DNA from 2 places in the Bradyrhizobium sp. Pha-3 genome. Region 1 is predicted to be linked to the other one. Evidence: predicted binding sites of a transcription regulator. Region 1 holds the regulator's gene; the other holds the start of a gene.
The links. Region 1 encodes LexA, which represses DNA repair genes until DNA is damaged. Its sites were predicted from a motif close to TGTTCNNNNTGTGTTCNG; they were not measured.

Region 1 (7,110 bases):
CTCCGCGCCATGGCCCGGCACGTCCGTCCGAAGCTGGTGCTCTGCGGCTACAGCTCCTATCCGCGCGATCTGGATTATGCGTCCTTCAAGAGCATCGCAGATGAGGTGGGTGCACTGACGATGGCCGACGTCAGCCATTACGGCGGCCTGATCGCCGGCAACGCCTTGCGCAATCCGCTCGATGCGGGTTTCGAGGTGATGACGACGACATCGCACAAGACGCTTCGCGGGCCGCGCGGCGGCATCGTTCTTTGTCGCCGGGAGTTCGCCGGCAAGATCGACGCGTCGGTGTTCCCGGGTTTGCAGGGCGGGCCGCACATGAACGTTGTGGCCGGAACCGCGGTCACGCTGAAGAAGGCATCGACGTCCGATTTTCAGGCCTATTCAAGACTGGTCATGCGCAACGCGAAGGTCCTGGCCGAAGCGTTGATGGAACGCGGCATGACGTTGATCACCGGTGGAACCGACAATCACATGATGGTCGTGGATACGGTGGCCAGTGTCGGCCTGGACGGCGGCGCGGCCGAGAACATCCTCGACGCCGTCGGGATCACCGCAAACAAGCAGATCATTCCCGACGATCCGCGTCCGCCGCTCAGGCCGAGCGGCATTCGCCTCGGGACGCCGGCGGCGACCACGCGCGGCATGGGCGAGCCCGAAATGCGCCTCATCGCCGAACTCATTGCGGAATCCCTCCGGTCGAAGGGAGATGCAGCGGTCGTCAAACGACTGAGATCGAACAGCGTCGAAATGTGCCGCGCTTTCCCCGTTCCGGGGATCGCGCCGCCCTCATAGGCGGCCGAGCCGCATTCCTGCTCCGCGTTCGTCGCGTCACCCGGCCGGGTATGCGGCCTGCATGGGCACGTCGTGAAGGTTCCCCGGAAAGGACCGGAACGGAAATCGATGCTGTTCGTTGGACCGCATGATCTCGAAGACGGAGCGTCCAACGCCGTGACCCGGAAAACCTTGCAAGCACGCTCGGAGCAGGCGCTCGTCGTCATCATTCTCAGCACCGGCGCGCTGATCGGTTACCTCGGCCTGGCGCTGTCCAGGATGTGAGCGCTACGCCCGGCGGGCACCAAGCCGCCGGCAAGCATCCGGCCGCCGGCAAGCATCAAGTCGCTTGATGCGCTGAAAGCTCGCGCGCGTGCCACTGAGTTGCCCGACCCACAAACGACGCCTTATATTGGGTGTCGTCCCTGCCTAGTGCGCAATTGCGCACGGGAGCAGGGACCCATAACCACAAATGCTGATTGTTGAACGACGCTGGGACAACGAGTCCCGTTCTCAACACCCGCTGCGGCGTATGCTTTCGCAGGGACGACACCGGTAGATTCGGGCGATGCAGTACGCCGCGGCCTCTCGGCTCAAGCACAGCCGTCTCTGGAATACTGGATCACCCGCATGCGCATGCGGGTGATGACACCGCGGTTTTTGACGTCTTGAATCGCGAAACAACCTCACCGTCGTCCCGGCGAAGGCCGGGACCCATAACCCCAAATACAGATTGTTACGCAACGCTGGAACGCCGAGTCGCATCCAACAAGATCCGCCGCGGTGTATGGGTCCCGGCCTTCGCCGGGACGACGGTGGTGTGCGCGGGAACAGTCTCGCGATGAATGCAACGCCACGTACAATCCACACACCGGTCACTGAAATCGAGGACATTGCCGCCTGCCCGCAATTCTCGTACACGGTTTCATGCAATGACCTCGCAATTCTCTCCCGACGCCGTCGACGTGCTGCTGTTCGATATCGGCCGCGTCGTGCTCGACATCAACTTTGACAAGGTGATGGCGCACTGGGCGCAGCACGCCGGCTGCGCGCCCGCCGAGCTCGCCACCCGTTTTGTCGTCGACGACAGTTTCAAGCATCACGAGATCGGCCGGATCGACGACGCGGCGTTCTTCGAAAGCCTGCGCCAGACCCTCGGCATCAACATCACGGACGCCCAGTTCCTCGAAGGCTGGAACGCGATCTTCACCGGCGAGATGCCGGGCATCGCCCCGCTGCTCGCGGCGGCCGCCGAGCGGATGCCGCTCTACGCCTTCTCCAACACCAATCCGGCCCATGTCGCGCATTTCTCGGTCACCCATGCCGAGCTGCTCAGCCATTTCCGCAACGTCTTCCTGTCCTCGAGCATCGGCTTCCGCAAACCCGACGCCGAGGCCTACGATCATGTGGTAAAAGCCATCGGCGTGCCGGCGTCGCGGATCCTGTTTTTCGACGACCTGGCCGCCAATATCGAAGGTGCGCGGGCGCGCGGCCTTCATGCTATCCACGTGACATCGACGGATGACGTGGCAAGGGCTTTGACCGCACTTGGTATTTGAACATTGGGAATTGAGGAGCTCTGAGCGTGGCCCTGATGCCGGTTGCCGATGCCCTGTCCGCCGTCCTCGCCGGCGCCGAACCGCTGCCGGAGGAGATGGTCGCGCTCGATGCCGCCTACCACCGCACCCTGGCGCACGACCTCGCGGCGCTGCGCACCCAGCCGCCGCAGCCGATGTCGGCGATGGACGGCTATGCGGTGCGCGCCGCGGATGCGGCTGATCTAAAGGCCCGGCTCGAGGTGATCGGCGAAGTCGCCGCCGGCCGGCCGTTCGAGCGGACGGTCGGCGCCGGCCAGGCGGTGCGGATCTTCACCGGCGGCGTGATCCCCAATGGCGCCGACGCGGTGATCATCCAGGAAGACACCGCCGTCGACGGCGACCACATCACGATCACGGAGACCGCCAGCATCGGACGGCACATCCGCCCGGCCGGGGTCGACTTCCGTGCGGGCGAGGTGCTGCTCAGCGGCGGCAGCCGCCTGTCCGACCGCGCGCTGTCGCTGGCGGCCGCCATGAACTATCCGGAACTTGCGGTGCGCCGCCGCCCGAAGGTCGCGGTGCTGGCGACCGGCGACGAGCTGGTGATGCCGGGCTCGCAGCCCGGCCCCGGCCAGATCGTCTATTCCAACGGCTACGCGCTGCGGGCGCTGGCGCGCGCCGAGGGCGCCGAGACCGTCGACCTCGGCGTTGCCGCCGACACGGTGGAGGCGACCACGGCCGGCATCCGCCGGGCGCGCGAGGCCGGTGCCGATGTCCTCATCACGACAGGCGGCGCCTCGGTCGGCGACCACGATCTCGTCAAGCGGTCGCTGGAAGCCGAGGGCGTCGACATGACGTTCTGGCGGATTGCGATGCGGCCCGGCAAGCCGATGATGCATGGCCGGCTCGGCGCGATGCGGGTGATCGGTCTGCCCGGCAATCCGGTGTCGTCCTATGTCTGCGCCTTCCTGTTCCTGGTGCCGTTGATTCGGGCGCTGAGCGGCCGGAAAGTGATTCATCATCGCCGCACGAGCGCCCTGCTCGGCCGCGACCTCGCCGCCAACGACCAGCGCGAGGACTATCTGCGTGCACGGCTCGAAGCGCGCGAGGACGGCACGCTGATCGCAACGCCAGTGACGCAGCAGGACTCGTCGCTGCTCGGGAATCTCGCTGCGGCACGGGCACTTCTGGTGCGTCCGCCGTTCGCGGCTGCGGCCGTCCAAGGCAGCGAATGCGAGATCCTGACACTGCCCGAATAAGGTTTTCGCGCCCCGCCGATTGTGCGTTGCCTGATCCGTTCACCGGAAATTAAGTGGTTGCGGAACACATATCGAACATATAGTGTCCGTTCATGATTTGTTTCGAGTACTGGTGTCTACAATCGGGAAGTCGTGTGGAAGCAGGTGCAACGAGCACATGCTCCTGAGGTCAGGCCCCGCCTGCAGGCCCTACCAGAAGAGTCTCGGAATCGAACGACGCTATCAACCGGGGGAATACTCGAGATGCTCACGCGCAAACAGTACGAACTTCTGCGTTTCATCAATGAACGTCTGAAAGAGGCCGGCGTACCGCCCTCCTTCGACGAGATGAAGGATGCGCTCGACCTGCGCTCGAAGTCCGGTATCCACCGCCTGATCACTGCGCTGGAGGAGCGCGGCTTCATCCGCCGCCTGCCGAACCGCGCCCGCGCCATCGAGGTCATCAAGCTGCCCGAACTCTCGGCCGGCGGCGGCAACGGCCGCCGCGGCTTCACGCCCAGCGTCATCGAAGGCACCCTCGGCCGGCGCGCCAGCACGCCGCCGATCGCCGAGGACGACGGCAACCGTCCGGTCGCGGTCCCCGTGATGGGCCGGATCGCCGCCGGTACGCCGATCGAGGCGCTGCAGACCCGCAGCCACACCATCAGCGTGCCGCCCGACATGCTCGGCGCCGGCGAGCACTATGCGCTCGAAGTGCGCGGCGACTCGATGGTCGATGCCGGCATCCTCGACGGCGACATGGCGCTGATCCAGCGCAACGACGTCGCCAACACCGGCGACATCGTGGTGGCGCTGATCGACGAAGAGGAAGCCACCCTGAAGCGCTTCCGCCGCCGCGGCGCATCGATCGCGCTCGAGCCGGCCAACACCGCCTATGAAGTGCGTATCCTGCCGCCGAACCGGGTCCGCATCCAGGGCAAGCTGATCGGCCTTTATCGCAAATACTGAATTGCAAATACTTGCGGCGGCCGGGAACGAGCAACACGTCGGATCGTTCCTTGCATGATAGTGTAGCGTACGGCCTGCCCGATGCGCTCCGATACCTCTCGCGCAGCGTCGCGTGTTTGTGATCGGAGGCGGTCTCGGACCAGTCGTACAATCGCCCAGAAACGAGCAGAAGCTCGTTCGCTATCGTCCACTCTGGTAGAGGCCCTAATGCCTCAAGGAGAGGCACGGGTCGCTACCTCGAAATGAGGAGCCATCCGATGTGTGACTATAGTCTGCACGCCGTGGCATCGCGCCCCGCCATTGTCGGAGAGACGCTGATCACGACGACGTTCCGCGGCACGTCGACCCGCGGCTTTGCTTCGGAGAACGATCCCACTGTCGCGGTCTGCATGCTGCCGGGCACCGAGCTCGCTTTCGCCGAGAACGTTCGCTACGACAGCCGCTGGATTTGGACCAAGACGCTGAACTATCGCGTCGGCGTATTCAACGAAGTCGAGCCCGACGTGCCCGATCGGCATCATGACGCGGTCGAATTCCCCGACGGCAGCCATGTCCTGGTGACCCAGCTGGTCGAGGGACAGCGCGTCAGCGTGCTGCAATTGCCGGCGCTGCATCCGCCGGTCGAGCAGAAGCCGAAGGTTGTAGAGCGGCGGCCCTCCGCATTCGCAACGCTGTTTTTGGGTTGAGCGCATCGTGCCGCGGAATGAGCTGTTCGGCGGCGGATGACCTAAGCAATTTCGGGCGACCCCGGACTTCCGCTTCCGGGGCGCATGGGGAGATTTGCGTCGGCCGGCGCCTTGGCGCATCATCGGGCACGGAGGACGTGCGCGGTGGTCGATAAGGTCACTTGGCAAAAGGCTGGACGCGTCACGGAACCGGGCCGCTACATGTTCCGGTTCGGTTGGCTGACGGTGACGGCCGACGACCTGAAAGTCTGGGAGCAATTTCCCGAGGCTTCCTTCACCCTCGTCAAGAAGCCCGACGTCGGCCCCGACTCCGACGAATACCATCTCGGCCTGTTCGAGTTGCCGAGCGGCCCCTCGCCGGACCACCGCTAATCATCGCCCTGCAGATCGGTCTCGGCCGGCGTCGCGTCCACGGCGGGCCGCGGCGCGGCGGCGGGCGCGCGCAGCATCGTCTCGCTCTCGCCGTCGCCGGGAACCGCCGGCGACCACGGCCGGTCGATCCCGCCGGGCTTCACCGCGTCGACGGCGTAGCCGTCCCTGATCCGCCGCAGCACCAACGCGCCGTGGCGGCGCAGTCGCTCGGCATCGATCACCGATGCCGCGCAGCCCTGCGGCGCCGGCCGCGCCGTCACGATCAGGCCTGCGCGCTCGCAGTCGTCTGCCAGCGCCTCCGGCCGGGTCGCGAGCGCGACGAAGGCGCCGCCAGGTCCCTGGGCCACGCAACCGCCGGCATCGCACGAGACGCCCTCGCCGAGCGACGCATCGGTAGCGGTCCGCGCGTCGGCGTCCGCTGCCAGCCACTCCTTGACCAGGAACGCATCCTTGGCGCTGTGCATCAAATGCAGCCGCCCGTCACCGCCGCGCACCGCGACGTTGCGCCCGTCGCCGGAGACCAGCACGTCCGGCTGCGGCACCCTGAGCGCCCAGACCGAGGCCACCAGCAGCAGCACCGCGCCTGACCAGCGCAGCGGCGTACGCAGCAGCCCGAGCAGGATGATGCCGGCACTCGCTGCGATCAGCGGCCCTATGCCGAACGCCGCCATGCGGCCGACCGCGCCCGGGAGTGCGGCGACCCATTGCGTCACCAGGATCATCCAGTCGATGCCAAGCCCCATGATCGCCCAGAACACGCCGTCGAAGCCGAACGGCATGGCGACGAGTCCCAGCAGGCCGGCCGGCATCACGACCGCCGAGACGACAGGCATCGCCGCGAGGTTGGCGAGCAGCCCGTAGGGCGTCACGCGGTGGAAATGGAACGCAGCGTAGGGCGTCGTCGCAAGCCCTGCCACCAGCGAGGCCAGCATCAGCATCGTGAGCTCACGTCCGCCCCACAGCGCAACCCGTGCGGTCGCCGAATGGTCGGGCGACGCGAATAGGTTCGGCAACCCGATCTGCACCAGCGCCACCAGCCCGAGCGTCGCGGCAAACGACATCTGGAAACTGGGATGCACCAGCGCCTCCGGCGCGATCGCGAGCACGATCAGTGCCGCCACCGCCAGCGTACGGAAGGTGATCGCGCGGCGGTCGACGATCACGGCGAGCAGCACCACGGCGGTCATGAAGAACGACCGTTGCGTGGCGACCTCCGCGCCCGACAGCAACAGATAGAACGCCGCGGCGAGCAGCGCGGCCGCCGCGGCCCATTTCTTGATCGGATGCCCCGCCGTCAGCGCGGGAAACAGGGCGAGCAGCGCGCGCACCGCGAAGAATACGACGCCGGCGACCACGGCCATATGGTAGCCGGAGATCGACAGCACATGGCCGAGCCCCGAAATGAACATCGCATCGTTGACCGGCGTCGAGATCGCATCGCGCCGGCCGGTGAGCAGCGCGGTTGCGATCGCGCGCTGGTCGCCGTCGAGCGTGGTGCGAATACGCGCGTCGATGGCGTCGCGCAGGCCTTGC
Region 2 (7,110 bases), 1.7 Mb from region 1:
ACGATGGCGGCCGTAGCGGCGATAGACATATTGCATCACCTCCTCGCGCCGCGAATGCTCGAAATCGACGTCGATGTCGGGCGGCTCCAGCCGCTCCTTGGAGATGAAGCGCTCGAACAAGAGATCGACCTTGGTCGGATCGACCGAGGTGACGCCGAGCACGAAGCAGACCGCGGAATTCGCCGCCGAGCCGCGCCCCTGGCACAGGATGTTCTGGCTGCGCGCATAGTGCACGATGTCGTGCACGGTGAGGAAGTAATGCGCGTATTTCAGCTCGGCGATCAGCGCGAGCTCCTTGTTCAGGGTGGTGCGAAGCTTTTCGTCGATCTCGCCGCCGAAATATTTGTCGACACCGGCCCAGGTCAGATCTTCCAGATGCTGCTGCGCGGTCTTGCCCGGCGGCACCGGCTCGTCGGGATACTGATATTTGAGCTGGTCGAGCGAGAAAGAGATGCGCGCGGCAAAGCGCATGGTTTCCGCGATCGCGTCCGGCAGATCGCGAAACAACCTGATCATTTCATGCGCCGGCTTGAGATGCCGCTCGGCATTGGCCTCGAGCCTGCGGCCGACCGCCTCGATCGTGGTCTTTTCACGGATGCAGGTCAGCACGTCCTGCAGCGGGCGGCGCGCCGGATGGTGATAGAGCACCTCGTTGGTGGCGAGCAGCGGCACATCGGCATCAGTGGCGAGGCCATGCAGCCGCGCGAGCCGGCGCTTGTCGTCGCCGCGATAGAGCAGGCTTGCGGTGAGCCAGACGCCGTCGGCGGCGCTTGCCTTCAGTTGCGCAAGGATATCGAGCGCAACAGGTGCCTCGAAGCGATGCGGCAGCGCCAGCACCAGAAGCTGGCCTTCGGCGAAGTCGATGAGATCGGACAGGGTAAGCCGGCAGTCGCCCTTCTCGATGCGCTCGATGCCACCGCCGCGCTTGCCGCGGGTCAAGAGCTGGCACAGCCGTCCATAGGCGGCGCGATCGCGCGGATAGACCAGTATGTCGGGCGTAGAGTCGATGAAGACGATGCGGGCACCGATCAAAAGCTTTGGCGGATGGGCGACCTTCTCGCTGTCGAGCTCCTTCCAGGCGCGCACCACGCCGGCGAGCGTGTTGTGATCGGCGAGCCCGATCACGGGAATCCCGAGTTCGCTCGCCTGATGCACATAGGCGCGCGGATCGGAGCCGCCGCGCAGGAAGGAGAAATTGCTGGTGATGCCGATCTCGGCATAGTCGGGTGGAGGACTCTTGTTTTGACGCGTTTTCTTCACGCGAACCGGCTCCCACTTCGCTCGAAAACGCTATGCATATTCATGCGAACAGCCCGTGCACATACCAGCTGGCCGGGACGGGCTTACCCTCCTCGTCGCGCAGCTCGCTCTCGTAGAGGCCGTCGCGAAAGATCCAGAAGCGCTGGCCCTCGGCATCCTCGACGCGGAAGTAATCGCGCGTCAGCGACGCGCCGTCCTGCTTCCACCATTCCATCGCGATGCGCTCGGGGCCCTCGACCCGCACCACGTCATGCTGCGCGCGCCGCCAGGTGAATTGATGCGGCGGACCGTCGGGCACGGTCGCGAACGGCACCTTGATCGGTTCGGGCCGCTCGAACAGCCTGAGTGGACGCAGCGGCGGTTCGCCGGCAACGCGCTCCGGCCAGGCGGCGGCGCCCGCCGCGGCCAGATGATGCTGCGCCGGCAGCGTCAGCGCCGATCGTTCGGGGATGTGGCTCTCCAGCGGCAGATGCACGACGACGCGTTTTCCGCCGATGCGGGCGGCGATGCGGTCGATCAGCGCCGAGAGCTCGTCATTGTCGTGCACTGACGCGTCGAGATCGCGCTGCTGCTGCACCACGATCTCGGTACGCCCTGCGGCGAGGCGAATGAGATCGAAGCCGAAGCCGGGATCGAGCTGATCGTTCAGCGCATCGAGCCGCTCGCGGAACAGGCGGTCGATCATCTCGGGCCGCGTCACCGGACGCCCGGTCTCGACCATGACCGCGGGCACCGCGCCGTCGGTGCGGAAGAAGCTCGCTTCCAGCTGCCGGGCGCCCTTGCCCTGCTTGTCCATCGCCGCAACCAGCATCTTGGCGAGGCTCGAGAGCGTCAGCGCGATCACGGTGTCGGTCGCGACCGGCTCGGGGAAACGCTTCTCGACGATGTAGTCGGGCAGCGGCTTGCGCGGGCTGATCGGGGCATCGCCCTGCCCGAGCGCGTGGCTGAGCAAGGTGGTGAAGGCCGCACCGAACCGCGCCGAGATTTCATGCGGCGCGCGCGAGGCGACATCGCCGATGGTCTTCAAGCCGGCGCGGCGCAGGCCGGTGGTGACAGCGGCATCGGCACCGAGCGCCGACACCGGCAGCGGGCCGACCGCCGCCGCCTCCTCGCCATTGGCGACAACCTTGCCCGAGGCGATGCGCGTCAGCGTACGCGCCGCGATCGAGGTGCCGGCAATCGCCGCGCTGACCGCAAAGCCGCGCCGGCTCAGCGCCCCCGTCACGATCTGCAGCAGCGCGCGCTCGCCGCCGAACAGATGTGCGCAGCCGGTGATGTCGAGAAACAGACCGTAAGGCAGATCGAGCGCGACCAGCGGCGTAAAGCGGTCGCACCAGTCGGCGATGTCGTTCAGCGTCTTCAGATCGGCGGCGGGATCGGCATCATAGACCGTGAGCTCCGGACAGATCGCCCGCGCATTGGCGAGCGGCAGCCCGATCGACAGCCCGGCGCGCACCGCGGCCTCGTCGATCGCGTGCAGCAGGATGGCGTTGTGGTCTTTTGCGACGACAACGCTGGGGAGTTCTTGCACTGCCACCGCTTGCGGCGGCAAGCGAGGTTCTTTCTTCGCCTCTCCCGCTTGCGGGGGAGGCCGGATCGCATCGCCAGATGAGATCCGGGTGGGGGCTCTCTCCTCAGCGGGACTCGTGGCGAGACCCCCACCCCAGCCCTCCCCCGCAAGCGGGAGAGGGAGCCCTACCACCGCCCGTGTGTCGGTTGGCACAACGCCATGCGCATCAGCTTGCGAGGCGATGTCCTGCGCGAGCTTGCGCTTGATGCGGTCGATGGGCAGGCGTGGCAGCCACAGGCTGAGGATACGCCGACGGTTCACTGAATTGGCACTCATCACATTTCCATTCCATGATCCATCGCCCGACCGGGCCATGACGATTGCGCACGAGTTCGGCCTCGAAGCGCGGCGTGCCCCAGGCGCTCGCGGCATTGCCCGGCGGCGAATGCGCCGCGCGCACGATCCAGCGCGTCTCCGCGGTCGAGGGGATCGGAGTTGCTGCGATCCGCAGCACCAGCGCGGTGACGCCGGAGGCTTGCGCGGCCAGGGTCAGTTTGCGGCTGGCGACGAGATCGAACTGGCGCGCCTGGCCCCAGACCTCGAGCACGACCGCGCCGAGCGCATCGCAGGCGAGCGCGTCGGCCGCGGTGCGCAAACCGCTGTCGACATCGGCGGCGCGCACCGTGACCAAGAGGCGCGGATCGAGGCCGAGCTCGGCAAGCCCGCGCATCGACAGCGCGCCGTTTTCGCGATCGGAAAAATCCTGCCGCACCCAGACCAGCGGCTTGCGTGCCGACAGCCGTCCGGCGAGCCCGGCGATGAATCCGGTCGCCGCGCCGCCTTGATGGCCGGCCGCGAACACCTCGTGCAATGCTGCCGGCGCAAGCCCGCCGCGCAGCATCGCATCCGCACCGGCGTGTCCAAGCGCGACGCGGTTCGGCATCGCCGCATCCGATGGCGCCTCGATGCGCGCGATGCTGCCGCGCAGAGACGCAAGCGTACCCGTGCGTGCGCCATTCATTGCGCCGCTCCTTCCCAACCAAAATTTGAGGCCGTCACTGACCAGAATAGAGAACCAGGGACTGGCTCATTTGTTCATGATATGTTCTAATATAAAGCTAACGGAGCCCGCGGAGTCAATCGGATTGGTGAGCTCATCGATTCATGAGTGGAATCAATAGGATTCAGCAGCCGCCAAAGCAGACGGGCCCCGCTCTTCCGCAAGCCAGGCGCGGAAGGCCCCGGAAATGGCAGCGTGACGGAAACGGAGCAATCGCATGCGTATCATCGTGCTCGACAACGACACCGATTTCGAGGGTTGGCGCAAGGCCGCGCGGCGATTGGCGATCAATGACGTGAAGCCTGCGGAGGTCACGTGGACCGTACGCAAGGACGACGAATTGTCGCCGGCATCCTGCGTGAATGAATTACCTGACGTGCCGCAGGCGCAGTTCAACGTCCCCGCGATCTTCGTCGAGCTCGCAAAGGCCGCGATCCTGCATCGCAGTGACGAACGCTTTGCCCTGCTCTATCGCCTGCTGTGGCGGCTGCGCAGCCGCCACGATCTGCTCGGCGCGACCGATGATCCCGATGTCGTCGAGGTCCACGCGATGGCGCGCGCGGTCTATGTCGATATCGACAGGATGCACGCGCATCTGCGCTTCCGCGAGATCGGCCGCGAGCGGACGGCGCATTACGTCGCCTGGTTCGAGCCGGAGCATCGCATCGTCGAACTTGCCGCGCCGTTCTTCGCCGGCCGCTTCGCCGACATGCCGTGGTCGATCCTGACCCCCGACGTCTGCGCACATTGGGACGGGCACGCGATCTCGATCACGCCGGGCGTCGCCAAATCAGAAGTGCCGACCGAGGACCGGCTCGAGGAGGCCTGGCGGCGTCACGACAACGGCCGCTTCAATCCCGCACGGCTGAAGGTGATGGAGATGCCGCAAGCCTATTGGAGGAACCTGCCCGAGGACTCGATCATTAAGCCTCTGATCGAAGACGCAATGCGCATGACCAGCGGCCCCTTCATCGCACGCAAGGCGGCCGAGCCGCAGAAGCGGCAGGATACGCCGATGCCCCGCAAGCAAGCTCAAGGCAAGCAAGCTCAAGACAGGCAAGCTCACGACACGATTGCGGCCTTGCGCGAGGAGGCCGCCGATTGCCGCGCCTGCCCGCTGTGGAAAGACGCAACGCAAACCGTGTTCGGCGAGGGACCGCAGAGCGCAACGCTGATGCTGGTCGGCGAGCAGCCCGGCGACAAGGAAGATCTCGCAGGCCACCCCTTCGTCGGACCGGCCGGCCAGATGCTCGATCGCGCGCTGCAGGAAGCGGGCATCGATCGTCGCAAGGTCTATGTCACCAACGCAGTGAAGCACTTCAAATTCGTGCCGCGCGGCAAGATCCGGCTGCACCAGAAGCCGAGCACACCGGAGATCCGCGCCTGCCGCCAGTGGTATGAGCGCGAGCTCGCCACCATCAAGCCGGACCTCGTGATGGCGCTCGGCGCCACCGCCGCGCAGAGCGTGCTCGGCAAGATCACGCCGATCAACAAGAACCGCGGCCATCTGATCGATCACGACGGAACCAAGGTGCTCGTCACCGTGCACCCATCCTATCTGTTGCGGCTGCCGGATGAAAAAGCCAAGGCGCTGGAATATCAGCGCTTTATCGACGACCTGAAAATCGCCGCACATCAGTTGCGCAGATCAGCCGATGCAGCTTGAGTTCCGTAAAACCAGCGGAACCGGAGGAACTACATCGCAACGAGAAATTGTTCTAAACGCAGACAAATACCTACAACCTTTAATTGATCCGTGGTAGGGTAGCATGTTCCGCAGGTATCGGGCGTCATGTTCACGCCATGACGTACCCTGAGGCGGGCGCGCTGCGCGGTTTGCTAGCCCCGATCGTGCGGCGCGCCACCTCATCTCGCAATCCTCCTCCCTCATTCGCGATCCTCCCACTCGCAGGCGCCCGCCGAATTCTCCGGCCGTAAGGCCTGCCGGCCCCGCCGGATGCCGGTGTGATGTCATCCGCACATTGTCTCGTTCAGCGAAACGCAGGCCGCAAGTCTCCGTCGCGATCGGCGATCCGTTATTGCTGAAGTTTGCCACGAGGCCGCGAAGCCACGTGCGCGCTCAATGCGTTGCACAAAAATTCGGCTCGATGTCCACCGTCACCGCAAGCCGGCTCATCTCGCGGGGCCGGATTTCAATTGCTTGTCATATGCATCGATCAAAATCGGGAGCATTGGGACAGGAGTTTACCATGAGCGATATGGCGTTACCCGGCTCGATCGAGCCCGCCCTAACGAAGGGTCCGGACCTCGACAAGGGCTTTCATCCTCTCACCGGGGTTATCTATTTGGGCGTGGTCGCGGCCGCGCTGCTGTTCGTTGCCTACAGCATCTATGCCGATGTCGACGCCACCGGTACGCGCATCACCTCGTTCCTGCCGTATATCCTGCTGTTCGTCGCGCTGCTGATCGCGCTCGGCTTCGAATTCGTCAACGGCTTCCATGACACCGCGAACGCGGTCGCCACCGTGATCTACACCCGCTCGCTGCCGGCCCATGTCGCCGTGGTGTGGTCGGGCATGTTCAACCTGATCGGCGTGCTGCTCTCCAGCGGCGCCGTCGCGTTCGGCATCGTCTCGCTGCTTCCGGTCGAGCTGATCCTGCAGGTCGGCAGCAGTGCCGGCTTTGCCATGGTGTTCGCGCTCTTGATCGCCGCCATCATCTGGAATCTCGGCACCTGGTGGCTCGGCCTGCCGGCCTCGAGCTCGCACACCCTGATCGGTTCGATCATGGGCGTCGGCATCACCAATGCGCTGCTGCGCGGCCGTGACGGCACCTCGGGCGTCGACTGGTCGCAGGCGACCAACATCGCGAAGGCGCTGCTGCTGTCGCCGCTGTTCGGCTTCGCGCTCGCCGCCGGCCTGCTCTACCTCCTCAAGATCGCGCTGCAGCGCGCGACGCCGGCGCTGTTCGGCGAACCGGTCGGCGACCAGCCGCCACCGTGGTGGATCCGCGGCATCCTGATCCTGACCTGCACGCTTGTCAGCTTCTTCCACGGCTCCAACGACGGTCAGAAGGGCATGGGCCTGATCATGCTGATCCTGATCGGCACCGTGCCGACCGCCTATGCGCTGAACCGCGCAATGCCCTCGAGCCAGATCGAGCTGTTCACGGCGCACTCGACCGCGGCCAGCAAGGTCATCGAAGGCAAGGCCGCCGGTTACAACGTGATCGGCAATCCGCGCCCGGCCGTGACCAACTATGTCGCGCAGCACCAGATCAACGAAGGCACCTTTCCGTCGCTTGCGGTGCTGGTGCGCGA

Region 2: a site for LexA is predicted at 3,863-3,880, ahead of ACE10X_RS15350 (ImuA family protein). Genes of this name have one in related genera too.

What each region holds. Positions count from the first base shown of each region.
Region 1 covers NZ_CP170151.1:4,967,665-4,974,774, forward strand. The annotation lists gene glyA (serine hydroxymethyltransferase) at 1-795, shown strand, start outside; gene ACE10X_RS23320 (hypothetical protein) at 904-1,059, shown strand; gene ACE10X_RS23325 (HAD family phosphatase) at 1,707-2,333, shown strand; gene glp (gephyrin-like molybdotransferase Glp) at 2,360-3,571, shown strand; gene lexA (transcriptional repressor LexA) at 3,815-4,519, shown strand; gene ACE10X_RS23340 (hypothetical protein) at 4,777-5,205, shown strand; gene ACE10X_RS23345 (hypothetical protein) at 5,350-5,577, shown strand; gene ACE10X_RS23350 (ComEC/Rec2 family competence protein) at 5,574-7,110, opposite strand, start outside.
Region 2 covers NZ_CP170151.1:3,299,044-3,306,153, reverse strand. The annotation lists gene ACE10X_RS15360 (error-prone DNA polymerase) at 1-1,260, opposite strand, end outside; gene ACE10X_RS15355 (DNA polymerase Y family protein) at 1,301-2,812, opposite strand; gene ACE10X_RS15350 (ImuA family protein) at 2,997-3,791, opposite strand; gene ACE10X_RS15345 (UdgX family uracil-DNA binding protein) at 4,048-5,496, shown strand; gene ACE10X_RS15340 (inorganic phosphate transporter) at 6,041-7,110, shown strand, end outside.